Regions from separate parts of the Pseudoalteromonas sp. 10-33 genome, predicted to be linked through region 4. Evidence: predicted binding sites of a transcription regulator. Region 4 holds the regulator's gene; each other region holds the start of a gene.

Region 1 (3,692 bases), on a different contig from region 4:
GTTAAATCAATAGGTGAGTCGGCCTCTGTGGTGAACTGGCTGTAGCCAAGCACTTTGTTATAGCGTACGTCAAAAGCAAAAATAGTTTGTTGTTCGTCGTTCCAACTATACGTTAGTTCTGTTCGATTTTGCGCCGTGTCGGCGCCGTCAATAATTTCAACAAAGCTATTTTTGGCAATCTCTTCACGCTGTAAATGTTGAAAGTAGGTGATGTTTTTAAGTGAGGCATTTGCACTTAGCTCACGTTTATAAATACTGTGAATTAAATAGGTTGTAGCTTCGTTTTGGTTATCAGGGTCAGTAAGTACAGTGCTGCGATCAATGTTTACTTGCCCAGTAGGCGACACAATTGAACCCGCCGCCGGTACTGTACTGCCATTTGCTTGCACGCCTTGGCCAGTAATATAAAGGCCATCATCAATTAAAGCTTGGGTAGGGCGGTTAATACCGGCGTTGTCGGTAAATTCGACTTGGTATAGCTCAAAGTTAATATCCCAAGTGCTTTTATCGTCTGGCAAAATGCGTAGTGCTGCAAATAAACTGTCGCTTTTAGTACCTGAATAATCGTAGTAGCTGCCATGGTCAAGATGTTCATAGCTTACTCTAAACCCAACTTTGTCTTTAATAATTGGCGCAGTGTAATCTATTTGCGCACTGTATTGGTCCCAACGACCGGCCGATAAACTCGCTTTGCCTTTACTTTCCTCCGTTGACGCTACTTTTGACTGTAAGTTAACAAACCCACCGTTGCGTTGGCTTGAACCAAACAAAACCGGCGGTGCGCCTTTTACTACATCTATTTGTTCGACAGAATTGAACGATAACGGCACGCCAAACCCATTGTTACCTGCTTGACGACGTGTACCATCTTGAAAAAGCTCACCCAATTGACCGCGAATAGTAGGTAAACTTGGCGCGCCAAAGCCACTTGCAGAGTATGTGTTTGGGCTTACTGCTAATACATCTTGTAAAGTAGTAATGTTAAGCTGTTCTATAAGTTCGCTTGAAATAGGCGTAACTGAGCGTGCTATGTCTTGAAGTGCTAAGTTATCACCAAAAGGACCGTCAATTGTTTCATTTTTAACAGAAAGTCCTTGAGACTTTATAACTTGACCGGCCACCTCTATGTGCTCAATCGAATCTTTTACTTGCGTTTTTTCAGCTGCAAAAGCAACAAGGGGAGTGTTTAATATGGTGGCTAACGATAGTGCTAAGTATGCGTGTTTCAAGGGTTGTCTCTCTAGTGTAATTAGTTATTGGCGATAAAGACCGAAAGGAATAAAAATATCTTTCAATTAAAGTATAACTTTTTTAATTTTTAGAATGGATGCGTGCAAATTATTCTTATTTTAGTCTTAAGTTTTAAGTGTTGTTGAATACCTACTTGGATTAAATCTAAATAGTTTGAAATTAATCATACCTTATACGGTCTTGTTCTGTTCTTGGTTTATTTATATATTTTTAAAGGAAATTTTATGACGGATTCTTTAAGTAGTGATGTTCAAAATCGTTTGCAGTGGTCACTTTTATCTTTGCGTGTAGGTGTGTTTATTGTAATGGTTATGTGGACATTCGATAAGTTTGTTAACCCTGGACATAGCGCACGTATTTTTGAGCATTTTTATGGGATTAGTGGCTCTACAGATATGGTGGCTTACATTATAGGTGCGGTGCAGCTAATACTTGTTTTAGCGTTTTTAGCGGGTATTAAAAAACGTATTACTTACGGTATTATTTTCATAATTCACGGCCTATCAACGCTTTCATCTTACAATCAGTACATTGATGGCTTTAATAACTTATTATTTTTTACTGCGTGGCCAATGTGGGCAGCGTGTTTTGCACTTTATTTATTACGGGATCAAGACGTAAAATATACTGTTAAATAAAACAGCCAGACAAAAAAATGGTTATAAGCCAATTAGCTTATAACCAAAAGTACACAGGGAGGTGTATGAATTCTTACTTTTGCGATTAATGCATTGCGTCGTTGTATTTGTCGCCTAAGCGCTCTTTTTGCCCTTCAGACAGCGCTTTACCTGCTAGTTGAAATACTTCATGTTCTTCTTCATCTAAGTGATGATGCACTAAATGGTGTAGTTTTTTAGCTTCTACTAACCATGCTGATGAGCTCATTTCGGTGTCTTCAAGTTGTTCAATTAGTTCATCAATTTCATGATGCTCTGCAACACTGTGGCGTGCTTTTTCTTGCGTTAGATCTTCACAAATTAATGGATTATAAAAGTAGCGCTCTTCAAATTTTGCATGTTCTTCTAGCTCTGTTTTTAGCTCATCCATTAAGCTATGACGTTTTTTTGTGTCGCCCTTGGTTTGAATAAGCGCGTCAACTAGTTTGCGTTGTTTGTCATGGTCATTACGTAGTGCTTCAAAAATATTCATAAATCATCCTAATCAATTACGTTGCTTAATAACTATTAAGCAAACGCAGTGCCAGATTTTAAGTTATTGAAAGTAATGCTTTTATAGGTTTTAGGCTATGTTTTTGGATTGTTTGTGTATTTTTTACAGACGAGAGGGTGAAATAATTTCTTACTTTTAATACGAGCTAATACTTCACGTGCAGCTATTTACAATTAGCTTGTTAAAAACATATTTGGGGGTATGTGTTTGTTAAGCTTTAATACGCCTAGGGCTGCTCAACATTAACCTGATTGCGGCCACTTTGTTTGGCTTTATAAAGAAGCTCATCAGCATGAATGATCAGTTTTTCAAGTGAGCGGTTAGAGGAGGAGCTAATTGCTGCACCTGCGCTAAACGTAATGGTTTCAGTATTATTTAAGCCTTCTATTTCGCTGCAAATATCTATCAGTGTATTGGCAATAGAATCGAACGTTGTTTTAACGCTTTGTTTATCAACGGTGTTTAAAATAAATAACCATTCCTCACCACCATAGCGGCCAAATTGGTCGTCACCAGCAAGTGTATTTTGTGCTGCACGAGCAAAAGCTTTAAGAACGGAGTCACCCACATCGTGGCCGTAAGTGTCGTTAATGTGCTTAAACAAATCTAGATCGACAATGGCAATTGTAGCATTGCTTTGCTTAAGTTTTTGAGCCGCTTTTTGCATAATACCGCGTCGATTTAAACTGCTAGTTAAGTAGTCAGTCAGCGCAATGTTATAATATTTTTTACGTTGTAGTACTTGTTTATAAATAAGTAATAACGACACAATAACTAAAATAAACGCAATTGTTGCGCTTAACCGCCAAATTATTTTTTGTTGATACTCTTCTTTAGCGAGTAATTCGTTAATGTTTTTGTCGTATTCTAGTTGGAGTATTTTTTCTTCTTTTTCTTTTACTTCAAATTTGATTTGCAGCGTTTTAATGTTTGTTTCGCTGGTGGCTTCGTAATGCTTTTTCATAAATGTAAGCATTTGCTCCATTGCGTCAAATGCATCGTCTGTTTTGTTGAGGCTTCGTTTTAACTGGTATCGCTTTTGAAGGTAATCGGCTTTATAAATGCTGCGGCTAAAATCATCGATCATCGAAAATACTTCATCGTTCATTTTATCGGCTTTTTCAAGTAAACCTTGTTTTTTATAAATATCTAGCATCAATATCATCGATGCGAGTTTCATATCACCTATTCCGGCTAGGTGGGCAACCTCAATATTTTTTGTGGCTAAGGCGAGCGCATCTTCGTAGTTTTCTTGTTTGTATAAAATATTA
Region 2 (3,692 bases), on a different contig from region 4:
TCAGCCAATGATGAAGCGATGCATTTAAAGCGGTTGATTGATGATTTACATATGCTAAATAGTGCCGAATTAGGGGGGATGCACTACACCATGCAGCCAACCGATTTAACAATACTGTTAAATACAATCGAGCAAAAATATCAGGTTATATTTGAGCAGCATACAATCAAACTTTATCTATTAAATAGTGCTCAATACGCCAATGTTGAGGCTGATAAAACACGGCTACTGCAGTTGTTTGATAATATTTTAATGAATGCAGTTCATTATGCTCAGTGCACGACTATTTCAATAACTGCTAAAAACATAAGTAAAAAAGGGCAGTCATTTATTGAGCTGAGTATTGAGGATAATGGCGTTGGGGTAGAGTCTTCACATTTAGCGCATTTGTTTGAATACCTGTATCGAGTTGATGGTGCGCGTAACCGCCAAGAAGGTGGTTCAGGCCTTGGTTTATCAATCTGTAAACATATAGTTGAAGGTCATAACGGTGAGATAGTCGCAGAAAAAGCGGACCTAGGTGGTTTAGCTATTATTATACGCCTGCCAACCATTTAACAATGTTTAAACCTAATCTTTAAATTGCCTACTTTATTAAGTGGTTTGAATTTACGTTACGAATAGAGGTGCCAATGAGTGAACACATTTTAATAGTTGAAGATGAAGAAAAATTATCTAATTTAATGAGTGATTTTTTAATGAATCATCATTTTAATACTCATCAAATACACCATGGGAATGACGTACTTCCATGGCTTGAAATTAATAGGCCAAGCCTTATTTTGCTAGACGTAATGTTACCAGGTCAAAGCGGAATCGAATTATGTAAAGCGATTAGGCGTTTTTCTAACGTGCCTATTATTATGGTATCGGCCAAAGTAGAAGAGATAGATCGCTTGCTAGGGCTTGAGTTAGGCGCAGATGATTATATTTGTAAGCCGTTTAGTTACGCAGAGTTGGTTGCGCGGGTAAAAGCTATTTTAAGGCGTCTCAACGTTTCAGCAGTACAAACATCGGTAATGCAATTAGATGAAACCACCTATAAAGTAAAATACCAAGATAACGACATCGAGCTAACTAACTTTGAGTTTCAGTTGTTTAAACCTTTGTTTAATAACCCGAGTAGAATTTATTCACGAGATAGCTTAATGGATACCATGTATACCGATCAGCGTATTGTGAGTCATAGAACGATTGACAGCCACATAAAAAAATTGCGTAAAAAGCTGGATGAATTAACTAAAACAGAGAGTGTGATTCAATCTGTTTATGGGGTAGGTTATCGCTTTGTACACCCGCAATAAGGGAACAAAGCGATTAACAAAAACGTTGGCGTTTTATTCTTCGTCTGAAAAGTTAATGCGCGCTAGTCGCTCTTGCTCTTCATCGGCTGCAGCTTGTATCTCGTCTAGTACTGAATCAACGTCAGCTTCTTCGCTGTCATCTTCAAATTCACCGGTGAGTATAGAATTAGGTGTAAGTTTTGCCTCTTCAAATAGCGCCCACATTTCTTTAGCGTATTGGGTAGTTAACAACTCAGGTGCAAACTCACTATAGTAACGACGCATGTTGTTTACGTCACGAGCAAACATGGCTTCAGCGCTATTGTTAGCAGACGCATTTACAGCTTGCGGTAAATCAATAATCACAGGCCCTTTGTCATCCACAAGCACATTAAACTCTGATAAATCACCATGAATTATACCCGCGCACAGCATAAGCATAATATAGTGCATCATCAGTGTATGTTGTTTTATAGCTTCTTCTTTACTCATACTTACATGGCCTAACTGCGGGGCTACATCGCCATCGCTATCAGACACAAGTTCCATAAGTAATACACCATCAACACAACAGTATGTGTCGGGTACGCGCACACCGGCCCTAGCTAATCGAGAAAGTGCATCAACCTCAGCGTTTTGCCAAATTTCTTCTTCTAACTGGCGCCCATAACTTGAGCGCTTCCCCATGGCACGTGCTTGACGACCACCGCGAACTTTACGGCCTTCTTGGTATTGTGCGGCTTTTTTAAAGCTGCGTTTAACGGCATCTTTATAAACCTTGGCACACCGGATGTGTTCACCACATCTAACCACAAATACATCGGCTTCTTTGCCGCTCATTAGTCGGCTAAGTACTTCATCAATTAAACCGTCATCGATAAGGGGTTGTAAGCGTTTTGGTGTTTTCACAGCTTGCCTGCTAAGTAGAGTTGGTTATTAATCATTATTTATAAAAGTGCTCTGTAATTAGTTGTTTTATATGCCCAAGCAGTATATCAGCTTTGAGAATTAAGGGCAGTATTACGCGCATTTGCACATGTTTGCGTTAGCTTATCTGCTGATTGTAAATTGGGCAACCAGAACGCCCTAGAACACATCAATTTTTAAATTATTTAATGCTTCCTTACTGTTTGCACATTTTTTGCGTTTTTAAGGTGTAAGTTTACGGTATTAACATGTACTGAATATAAGGTTATTACTATGAAGCATTTAACATCAACGGCAATAATTGTATTACTTAGCATTGTTTTTTCGGCCAATATTGCTGCAAAAGGAAGTAATAACAAACCACCTAAGCCAGACTTCTCAACTCTCGACAGCGATGGCAATGGTGCAATTAGTTTTGATGAATTTAATACTAAAAGACCACCTCACGGTGACGCACAGACTATTTTTGATGAAATTGATGCTGACGGTAATGGGGAAATCAGCGAGCAAGAATTAAGTGAACATAAACCACCTCGTCGTGAACGTTGAAAGGAAACTAACATGATCAATTCTATAAACAATAACGCTACTAGTTTTATCCCGCAGCAAAAAAGCCAAGCTGTATCGCTAACATCAGAACAAAGTGATTTTGTAAAAGAAACGCTAGCGCAGTTTGATCCCGAAAGCTTAATATCTGAAGATGCAAAAAGCATTCAAGCTGCGTTTGAAGAGCAGGGTATTTCACCCACTAAAGAGCTGGCAGAATTAATGAGCGAGCTTGAATTTGACGCTAAAAGTATTGGTGATGCTGGCCGCCCTGAAGGGCAAAGACCGCCTCCACCGCCACAAAATTCACTAGAGCAAGTTAATACAGAAGATGTAGTAAGTTACCTCGATGAATTACTAGAGCAGTATTCAAGCCAAATAAACGATGAAGATAAAGACGCTATACTATCGGCTGTTCAAGAAAAGTTTGGCTTGTCTGAATCTGATTCGTTACTCAGTATTAAAGCGTAAATATGTGTAAAAGCTGACACAAAAAGCCCAGTAATACTGGGCTTTTTGTGTAGGTGGTTAGTTTAAGCGGGTTTTAATTTTACTGGTGCCATCTTCTTCGGTAAATTTAAATACAAAGTCTTTTTTACCGTCTTGGTTAATGTCAACTAACAAAATATCTTTACTTTTATTAGGTAGGGTTAATTTTATTTTTTTACGCTTTTTGTTCAGCAAATTGTTCTCATCGCCGTAGTAAACATAGAGCGTTTTTTTGCTGTATTTATATACCGCATCAGTTTTGTCATCCCCGTTTATATCGCCTATGTATAAAGGTGGGGTTGCATCGCCATTGCTCATATTTATTTCCATCTCAAGGTCAATTTCTATACTTGATTTACTAGCAAATGAGCCATCGGTTTGTTGCTTATAAATATTCATTTCTACATCTACGTCAGTTTTACCACCGCCCATAGCCATAGAGGCAAT
Region 3 (3,692 bases), on a different contig from region 4:
GCCCTTGTGTTTCTATACTTAGCATTATAGTTACTTAAACGTTGACCAAATAGGTGCATGATCTGATGGCTTTTCGATCGCGCGAAGCTCATAATCTATTCCCGACTCGGTGCAACGCTCAGCAAGTGATTGAGTTGCAAGTACAACATCAATTCGCAGGCCGCGGTTATCTAAAAAGCCTTTAGAGCGGTAATCAAACCAAGAATATTGATCGTTCACCTCAGGATAGAGTTCTCTGAATGTATCTTTGAACCCCCAATCTAGAAGTGCTGCTAGCCATTGACGTTCTTCTGGCTGGAAAGAGCACTTACCTGTTTTTAACCAGCGTTTAGCGTTTACATCGCCAATACCTATGTCTAGGTCTGTGGGGGATATATTTATGTCACCCATAACAACCACATCTTGTTCGGGAGAGAGGTGTGTATTTAAGTGGGTCATCAAATCTTTATAAAATTGGCGTTTATACGGGAATTTAGTTTCGTGGCTAATGTTATCGCCTTGCGGGAAATAACCATTCATAACTGTAATGTCGCGGCCGTTATCTTGTTCAATAGTGACACTGATCATGCGCTTCTGCGACTCATCTGTGTCGGTAGCAAACCCTTTTAAGACCGATTTTGGCTCTTTTTTGCATAACATAGCTACGCCGTAATGTGCTTTTTGACCATGAAAGTAGACGTGGTAACCCATTTTTTGAACATCGTCTAATGGAAACGCTTCATCATGAACTTTAATTTCTTGTAAGCCAATTACGTCTGGTTGATGTTTATCAATAACAGCTTGTAATTGGTGAAGACGAGCACGCAGACCATTGATATTGAAAGAAATCACTTTCATTCGATTTACCTTTAAATTAGTGCTTATATTAATGGTAAATTGTATCAGTAATTTAGCTTATATAACATGTCTGAAATGACAAAATAGCTGCGCAAATGTTGATCAAATGCTGGTGAAAGTTTAAACATTGTTAATGTTGTATTAATTTATAAAATAAATAAAAAATTCAATTGATCTGCACAATATTGGCTATATAATGCGCGGAAATTCATTGGCAAACTCGTTCACATAGGATCTCTCATGAAAGCACAATTATTTTTAGCGGCAACATTATTAGTATCTTCTTCTGTTTCAGCTCAAAGTAACACTTACTTTAGTCAAGACAACTCAATTGAGTCTAAATTGTGTGTATTAAGCGCAAACGAAGGTTTTTCTGCGGCACGTAAATTAGCAGCGAAGCACAACGTTTACTTATCGCGCTTTTCACAAAGCATTATGTGTAACGGTCAAGATATTCGCGATATTGCAAAAAAAGATTCAACAAACAACATAATTGAAAACAAAGTAGAAGTGTTTGCTAAAGACGCTCAACAAGAAACTCAACTATGTATGACTGCACTAAAGCAGGGTTTAGCGCCAGTACGTCAAAAAATCGGTAACTTAAACTCGCTAAAATGTAATGGTCAAAAAGTTACTGATTTTGTTAAGCGTTACCAAAATGCTGCAATTTAATTAGTACAACAAGAATTAACGAGAGCCCAGCTTTTAAAGCTGGGCTTTTTTTTTGCAAAATTTACAAGGTTGATTGAAAAGGTTTCAAGGCTAACGTATTGAAATAGAATGAAAAACATACGGTCAATTTGCAAGTTATTGAAATTTATATTTATTTCATTTTGGCATTAGACTTGTATTAGTTATTGTGGCATTTACTAACAACGAAGGACACGTCTTATGAAAAAGTTAACATTAGCAACAACTATCCTAGCAACATTAAGTTTAGCGGCTTGTGCGTCTAATCAAGGTCTTGATAAAATAGATAGCGACTTTGCAAGTCTAGACAACGATAGTGACGGTTTCATCTCAAAAGTTGAAGCTGACGATGATAATATTTGGGGGCATTTTTCTAATATCGACACCAATATGGATGAAGAAATTAGTCGTAAGGAATTTAATGCCTACATGCAATTAAATACTGGTAAAGTTGCTACTGACAGTGATGTGAGCGAATCAGCTTTTAAAGCAAATATTGCTAAGTTTGATAAAATTGAAAGTAGCTTCGCAAGTTTAGATAACGACAGTAATGGTTACATATCAGTTGTTGAAGGTAACGACGACGATATTTCTAACCACTTTGGTTACATGGACAAAAACAAAGATAAACGAATTAGTAAAAACGAGTTTACGGGTTACATAAAGAAATATGGTAAAGCCGTAGCTGAAGATGATGCATTAAAAGTAATTAAACACAGCTAACTGTGATTTAGTTTTAAAACAGCAAGCCAGTTATAGTAACTGGCTTTTTTTATGGGTAAAGCTCAGGAAGCGCTTATCTTTACAGGTTGAACTTGCAGCAATCTGTTTGGTATTTAGGCATGCTTAGTGTGGTTATTCCCTATAAATTGGCTATAACACAGGAGCCGTTATCGAGCCCACCAAGTTACAAACTTCGCGCCGAATTAAACAACCCCTAATTTAAACCCATCTTCATTTGTAAAGATAACAGACCTAATAAAATTACCAGATATATTTTCCTAGTTAGTGCTTATTCTGTCATAATAGATGGCTGTGTATTTTTATTTATTAAGAGTGTATATGGCTGGGCGGCGAATTAGTGATGAGCAGTTAGTTGAAATCATTGAAGCTGCAATTTTTGTTGCAGACAAACCCATAAGTAAACGCCATATTAAAGACACTGTTTTAATGGATATTGCAATTTCTATGTCACGAATAAACCATGCCATAGAAACGATACAAACACATTTTCAAACCCGTGGCATCCGCCTTGTTGAAGTGGGCAGTGGTTATCGATTTCAAGCGTGTAGCAGTTTAAGTCCTTGGTTGAGTAACCTTTGGCAAGAACGAGCGCCTAAATACTCACGTGCTTTATTGGAAACACTATCACTTATTGCCTATCGTCAACCCATTACACGTGGCGAAATTGAGCAAGTAAGAGGGGTAACAACGGGTTCGAATATAATTAAAACTTTACTCGAAAGAGAGTGGGTTAAAGTCGTAGGGCATAAAGAGGTACCGGGTAAACCCGCTTTATACGCCACGACTAAACAATTTTTAGATTATTTTTCATTAACGGGTTTAGAAAACTTACCTGCGTTACCTGCGCAACAAGAAAGTAAAATAGACCAGTTATTAAGTGATCCTTCTGTGAGAGAACCATCCGAATGAATGTACAAGGTGAAAAGTTACAAAAAGTCCTAGCCAGAGCTGGTGTAGGCTCGCGCCGTGAAATGGAAAAATACATTGACGCAAACCGCGTTAGTGTTAATGGCAAAGTCGCTAAATTAGGTGACCGCGTTGAAGAAACCGATTTAATTCGAGTAGACGGTCATACCGTAAAAATTGAAGAGAAAGCAGACAGAATTTGTCGTGTGATAATGTACAACAAACCAGAGGGAGAATTGAGTACACGCAAAGACCCTGAAGGTCGTCGTACTGTATTTGACAGACTACCTCGTATTGATGGCGATCGTTGGATAGCTGTAGGCCGACTCGATGTAAATACATCTGGTTTAATGTTGTTTACTAATGATGGTGAATTAGCAAATCGTTTAATGCACCCAAGTTATGAAGTTGAGCGTGAATATTCCTCGCGTGTGTTTGGTGAAGTAACAAACGAAACACTTAAAAACTTGATGCGTGGCGTAGAACTTGAAGATGGTCCTGCAAAGTTCACGAAT
Region 4 (3,692 bases):
AAAAGTTTGAATTTGCCATGTGAACTTTTGAACTATGCTGTGGCTAGCTAAATAATCTTTTACTGGCTGGTCTAAGCCATTGAGTGGTTTTAGTTCAGGCTCCCAGTGTGGGTTAGGTAAAAAACGTGCATCAAATACGTAGTCTGCTTCTTTAGGAATGCCATGTTTAAAACCAAATGATTCAAATGTGACAATCAGCTGCTTGTCTTTTTTACCTAATATTTTTTCACGAATCGATTCAGCGAGTTGATGAACACTCAAGTCGCTGGTATCTATCATGTAATCGGCACGAGTAGTGAGCACATCAAGTAGTTCTTTTTCTTTTTTTATGGCTAAATCAAGCGGTAGCGAATCGATTGATAGAGGGTGCAAACGTCTTGTTTCTGAAAAGCGTTTTATTAATGTTTGATCTTCACTGTCTAAATAAAATAGCGTTGGTTTTGTAAAACCCGGTAAATATTCAATAATGTGATTAAATTCATCTTGTTCTTTTGGCAAGTTTCGCACATCGATGCTAACAGCGATTTTATCGTAGTTATCAGAAACGCTTCTTACCAAAGAAGGTAATAAATTTACAGGGATGTTATCTACGCAATAATAACCTAGATCTTCAACAACGCGTAAAGCAACCGACTTACCAGAACCAGAACGGCCACTTATGATAATCAACTCCATTAATCACCCTTAAAATTTATTACGATTGGTCAACAATAATTTGATACAGCTCGGCATCCGATTTAGCACAGCGTAGCTGCTTGCAAAATTCTTTATTTTTTAGTTTATCAGCTATCGTCGCTAGCGTCTTTAAGTGTTGCTGGTTATCACCATCAGGTACGATGAGTGCAACAAAAATATCAACTGGTCGATTGTCTATAGCATCAAAGTTAATCGGTGTTTCACTTACTAATACTAATGCTAAAGGTTCTTGTGCGCCGCTCATTCGACCATGTGGAATAGCTATGCCTCTTCCTATTCCTGTACTACCTAGCTTTTCGCGGGTTAATAAGGCGCCCAAAATATCTTGTTGAGACAAATAAGGTAATTTATCGTGAGCAAGCTCGCTAATAAACTCTAAAATTCTTTTTTTACTATTAAAAAGGACCGCAGCTTTGCTGCAGTCCTGGCATATAAGTGAACTTAGTTTCATCATATTAGTGTCGAGCAAGCTTCTCTTTATGTTTAATTACTTGACGGTCAAGCTTATCAATTAATGAATCAATCGCTGCATACATATCTTGATGTTCAGTGGATGCGAATAATTCAGCGCCACTTACATGAATAGTTGCTTCTGCTTTTTGATTTAATTTTTCTATATCAAGAATGACATGAACATTATTAATATGATCAGAGTGCCTTTCTAGCTTCGCAAATTTGGTATTTATATAGTCTCTTAATGAATCAGTTAGTTCTACATGACGACCAGTTAAATTTAGTTGCATAAGCATTACCCTCTTTGTTTAGCGTCTTAGATCAGGCTCTTTCGCTGATTTGACGGTGGAATAGCAAGAGATTCGCGGTATTTTGCGATTGTACGTCTTGCTACTTTAATTCCTTGCTCAGCCAATATATCCGCAATTTTGCTATCACTCAATGGTTTTGCTGAGTTTTCTGCTGCGATTAGTTTTTTGATAAGTGCTCGTATCGCTGTGGATGAACATTCTCCACCATTTTCGGTGCTTACATGGCTTGAGAAAAAGTATTTAAGCTCAAATATTCCACGCGGTGTGTGCATGTACTTTTGAGTCGTTACGCGCGAAATTGTCGATTCGTGCATTTCTACCATTTCGGCTACATCATTTAAAACCATAGGTTTCATGGCTTCTGGACCGTGTTCAAAAAAACCTTGTTGTTGCTTTACGATACAGTTAGTTACTTTTAAAAGCGTGTCGTTTCTGCTTTCTAAACTTTTAATAAACCATTTAGCTTCTTGTAAATGTGAGCGAATAAATTGGCTATCACCGCTCGACTTAACTGTACGCGACATTGCAGCATATTGGCTGTTTACACGAATTTTTGGCATGCTGTCTGGGTTTAGTTCAACCACCCAGCGGCCTTTAATTTTCTTAACTGACACATCTGGTATTACATATTCAGACTCTTCTCGCACTATTGTGTCTGCAGGCTTTGGGTTAAGCGTATGAATAAGTGTCATTACTTCTTTAAGCTCATCTTCTTTGAGCTTCGTTTTTTTCATTAATGTACGATAGTCGCGAGCAGCTAACAAATCTATGTGCTCGGTTAAAATCATTTTTGTTTCGTCAATAAAAGGAGTGCCTTTATCAAATTGATTTAACTGAATACACAAACATTCTTGTAAGCTTCGTGCTGCAATACCAACAGGGTCAAATAATTGAATACGCTTTAAAACTGCTTCTATTTCATCAAGTTCAACCTCAACGTCATCGTCGTTATCTTGATTAAAGCTCTCTAAAATTTCTTCACAGCTGAGGGTTAATATGCCTGAGTCGTCCACGGCTTCAACTATTGCAATAGCAATCGCTTCATCCGTAGGGCTAAATGGCGTTAGTTGTAATTGCCACATTAAGTATTCGTGAAGCGTTTCAGTCGATGCACCTTGATAAATAGACTCATCTTCAGGCATGGGGCCTGAAGACGATGCTGGGGCGGCACTCATGTACTCATCCCAGCTAACGTCCATTGCCATGTCGTCACTGACGGTATCTTTTGCTAGGGCTTCACCACTGTCTTGTTCATACTCACTGGGGGCTTCATCTGCAGATGCACTTACTGTCACTTCATCATTATCTGCTTTTTGCTCATTTTTGCCTGCAAGGTCATCGGCATAGTCTTGCTCCTCAACCTCAAGTAATGGGTTGCTGTCGAGCGCTTCTTGTATTTCTTGCTGAAGATCCAATGTGCTTAATTGCAGCAAGCGAATAGCTTGCTGCAACTGAGGTGTCATTGTAAGTTGCTGGCCCATGCGCAGCTGTAGTGATTGCCTCATGTATCTCTAACAATCCTTTTAAGTTGTTATAATTAATACTAGCAGATGCATACAAATAAGGCGTAAATGTTACAGCCTAAATTGCTCGCCTAAATATACATCGCGTACAGTTTTATCGTTTAATACGTGTTCAGGGGTACCAGAAGCAATCAGTTCCCCATGAGAAACAATGTAGGCTTTTTCGCAAACATCAAGGGTTTCTCTTACATTATGGTCTGTTATTAATACACCAATACCACGGTTTTTAAGGTGTTCAATAATTTTTTTAATATCCAACACTGAAATAGGGTCAACGCCGGCAAACGGCTCGTCTAATAAAATAAACTTTGGATCTGCTGCTAAAGCACGTGCAATCTCTACTCGGCGACGCTCTCCGCCCGATAGTGCCATACCTTTGCTGTCGCGAATGTGTTGAATGCTAAATTCATCCAATAGATTATTAAGTGTATCTTCTCTGGCTTGCTTAGTGAGCTCCTTTCGAGTTTCTAAAATAGCCATTAAGTTTTGATATACGGTTAACTTTCTGAATATAGACGACTCTTGCGGCAAGTAGCCAATGCCTAATCTAGCACGACTGTGCATAGGTAAAAGAGTAATATCGTTCTCGTCGATAGATATTTTACCTTTATCGCTAGGGACTAAGCCTACAATCATATAAAACGTGGTGGTTTTACCTGCACCGTTAGGACCAAGTAAGCCCACTATGCTGCCGGCTTTAACTTCTAAG

Evidence for each region. Region 4 encodes sigma-54, which starts transcription at its own class of promoters, with help from an activator protein. Its sites were predicted from a motif close to GTTGGCACGNNNNTNGNNT; they were not measured.
Region 1: ATS76_RS17190 (hemerythrin domain-containing protein) is a predicted target of sigma-54. The motif match lies at 2,438-2,456, and genes of this name have one in related genera.
Region 2: ATS76_RS11305 (EF-hand domain-containing protein) is a predicted target of sigma-54. The motif match lies at 2,412-2,430, and genes of this name have one in related genera.
Region 3: ATS76_RS08915 (EF-hand domain-containing protein) is a predicted target of sigma-54. The motif match lies at 1,670-1,688, and genes of this name have one in related genera.

What each region holds. Positions count from the first base shown of each region.
Region 1 covers NZ_LOFI01000027.1:156,950-160,641, reverse strand. Annotated here, with positions in the region: gene ATS76_RS17200 (TonB-dependent receptor) at 1-1,229, opposite strand, end outside; gene ATS76_RS17195 (hypothetical protein) at 1,476-1,889, shown strand; gene ATS76_RS17190 (hemerythrin domain-containing protein) at 1,975-2,400, opposite strand; gene ATS76_RS17185 (tetratricopeptide repeat-containing diguanylate cyclase) at 2,648-3,692, opposite strand, start outside.
Region 2 covers NZ_LOFI01000023.1:90,499-94,190, forward strand. Annotated here, with positions in the region: gene ATS76_RS11290 (ATP-binding protein) at 1-558, shown strand, start outside; gene ATS76_RS11295 (response regulator) at 633-1,304, shown strand; gene ATS76_RS11300 (PA4780 family RIO1-like protein kinase) at 1,338-2,192, opposite strand; gene ATS76_RS11305 (EF-hand domain-containing protein) at 2,484-2,759, shown strand; gene ATS76_RS11310 (hypothetical protein) at 2,772-3,227, shown strand; gene ATS76_RS11315 (FG-GAP repeat domain-containing protein) at 3,285-3,692, opposite strand, start outside.
Region 3 covers NZ_LOFI01000012.1:227,213-230,904, forward strand. Annotated here, with positions in the region: gene ATS76_RS08900 (energy-coupling factor ABC transporter permease) at 1-25, opposite strand, end outside; gene xthA (exodeoxyribonuclease III) at 31-837, opposite strand; gene ATS76_RS08910 (hypothetical protein) at 1,078-1,509, shown strand; gene ATS76_RS08915 (EF-hand domain-containing protein) at 1,729-2,250, shown strand; gene scpB (SMC-Scp complex subunit ScpB) at 2,590-3,180, shown strand; gene rluB (23S rRNA pseudouridine(2605) synthase RluB) at 3,177-3,692, shown strand, end outside.
Region 4 covers NZ_LOFI01000001.1:236,165-239,856, forward strand. Annotated here, with positions in the region: gene rapZ (RNase adapter RapZ) at 1-675, opposite strand, end outside; gene ptsN (PTS IIA-like nitrogen regulatory protein PtsN) at 695-1,147, opposite strand; gene hpf (ribosome hibernation promoting factor) at 1,152-1,439, opposite strand; gene ATS76_RS01075 (RNA polymerase factor sigma-54) at 1,466-2,965, opposite strand; gene lptB (LPS export ABC transporter ATP-binding protein) at 3,035-3,692, opposite strand, start outside.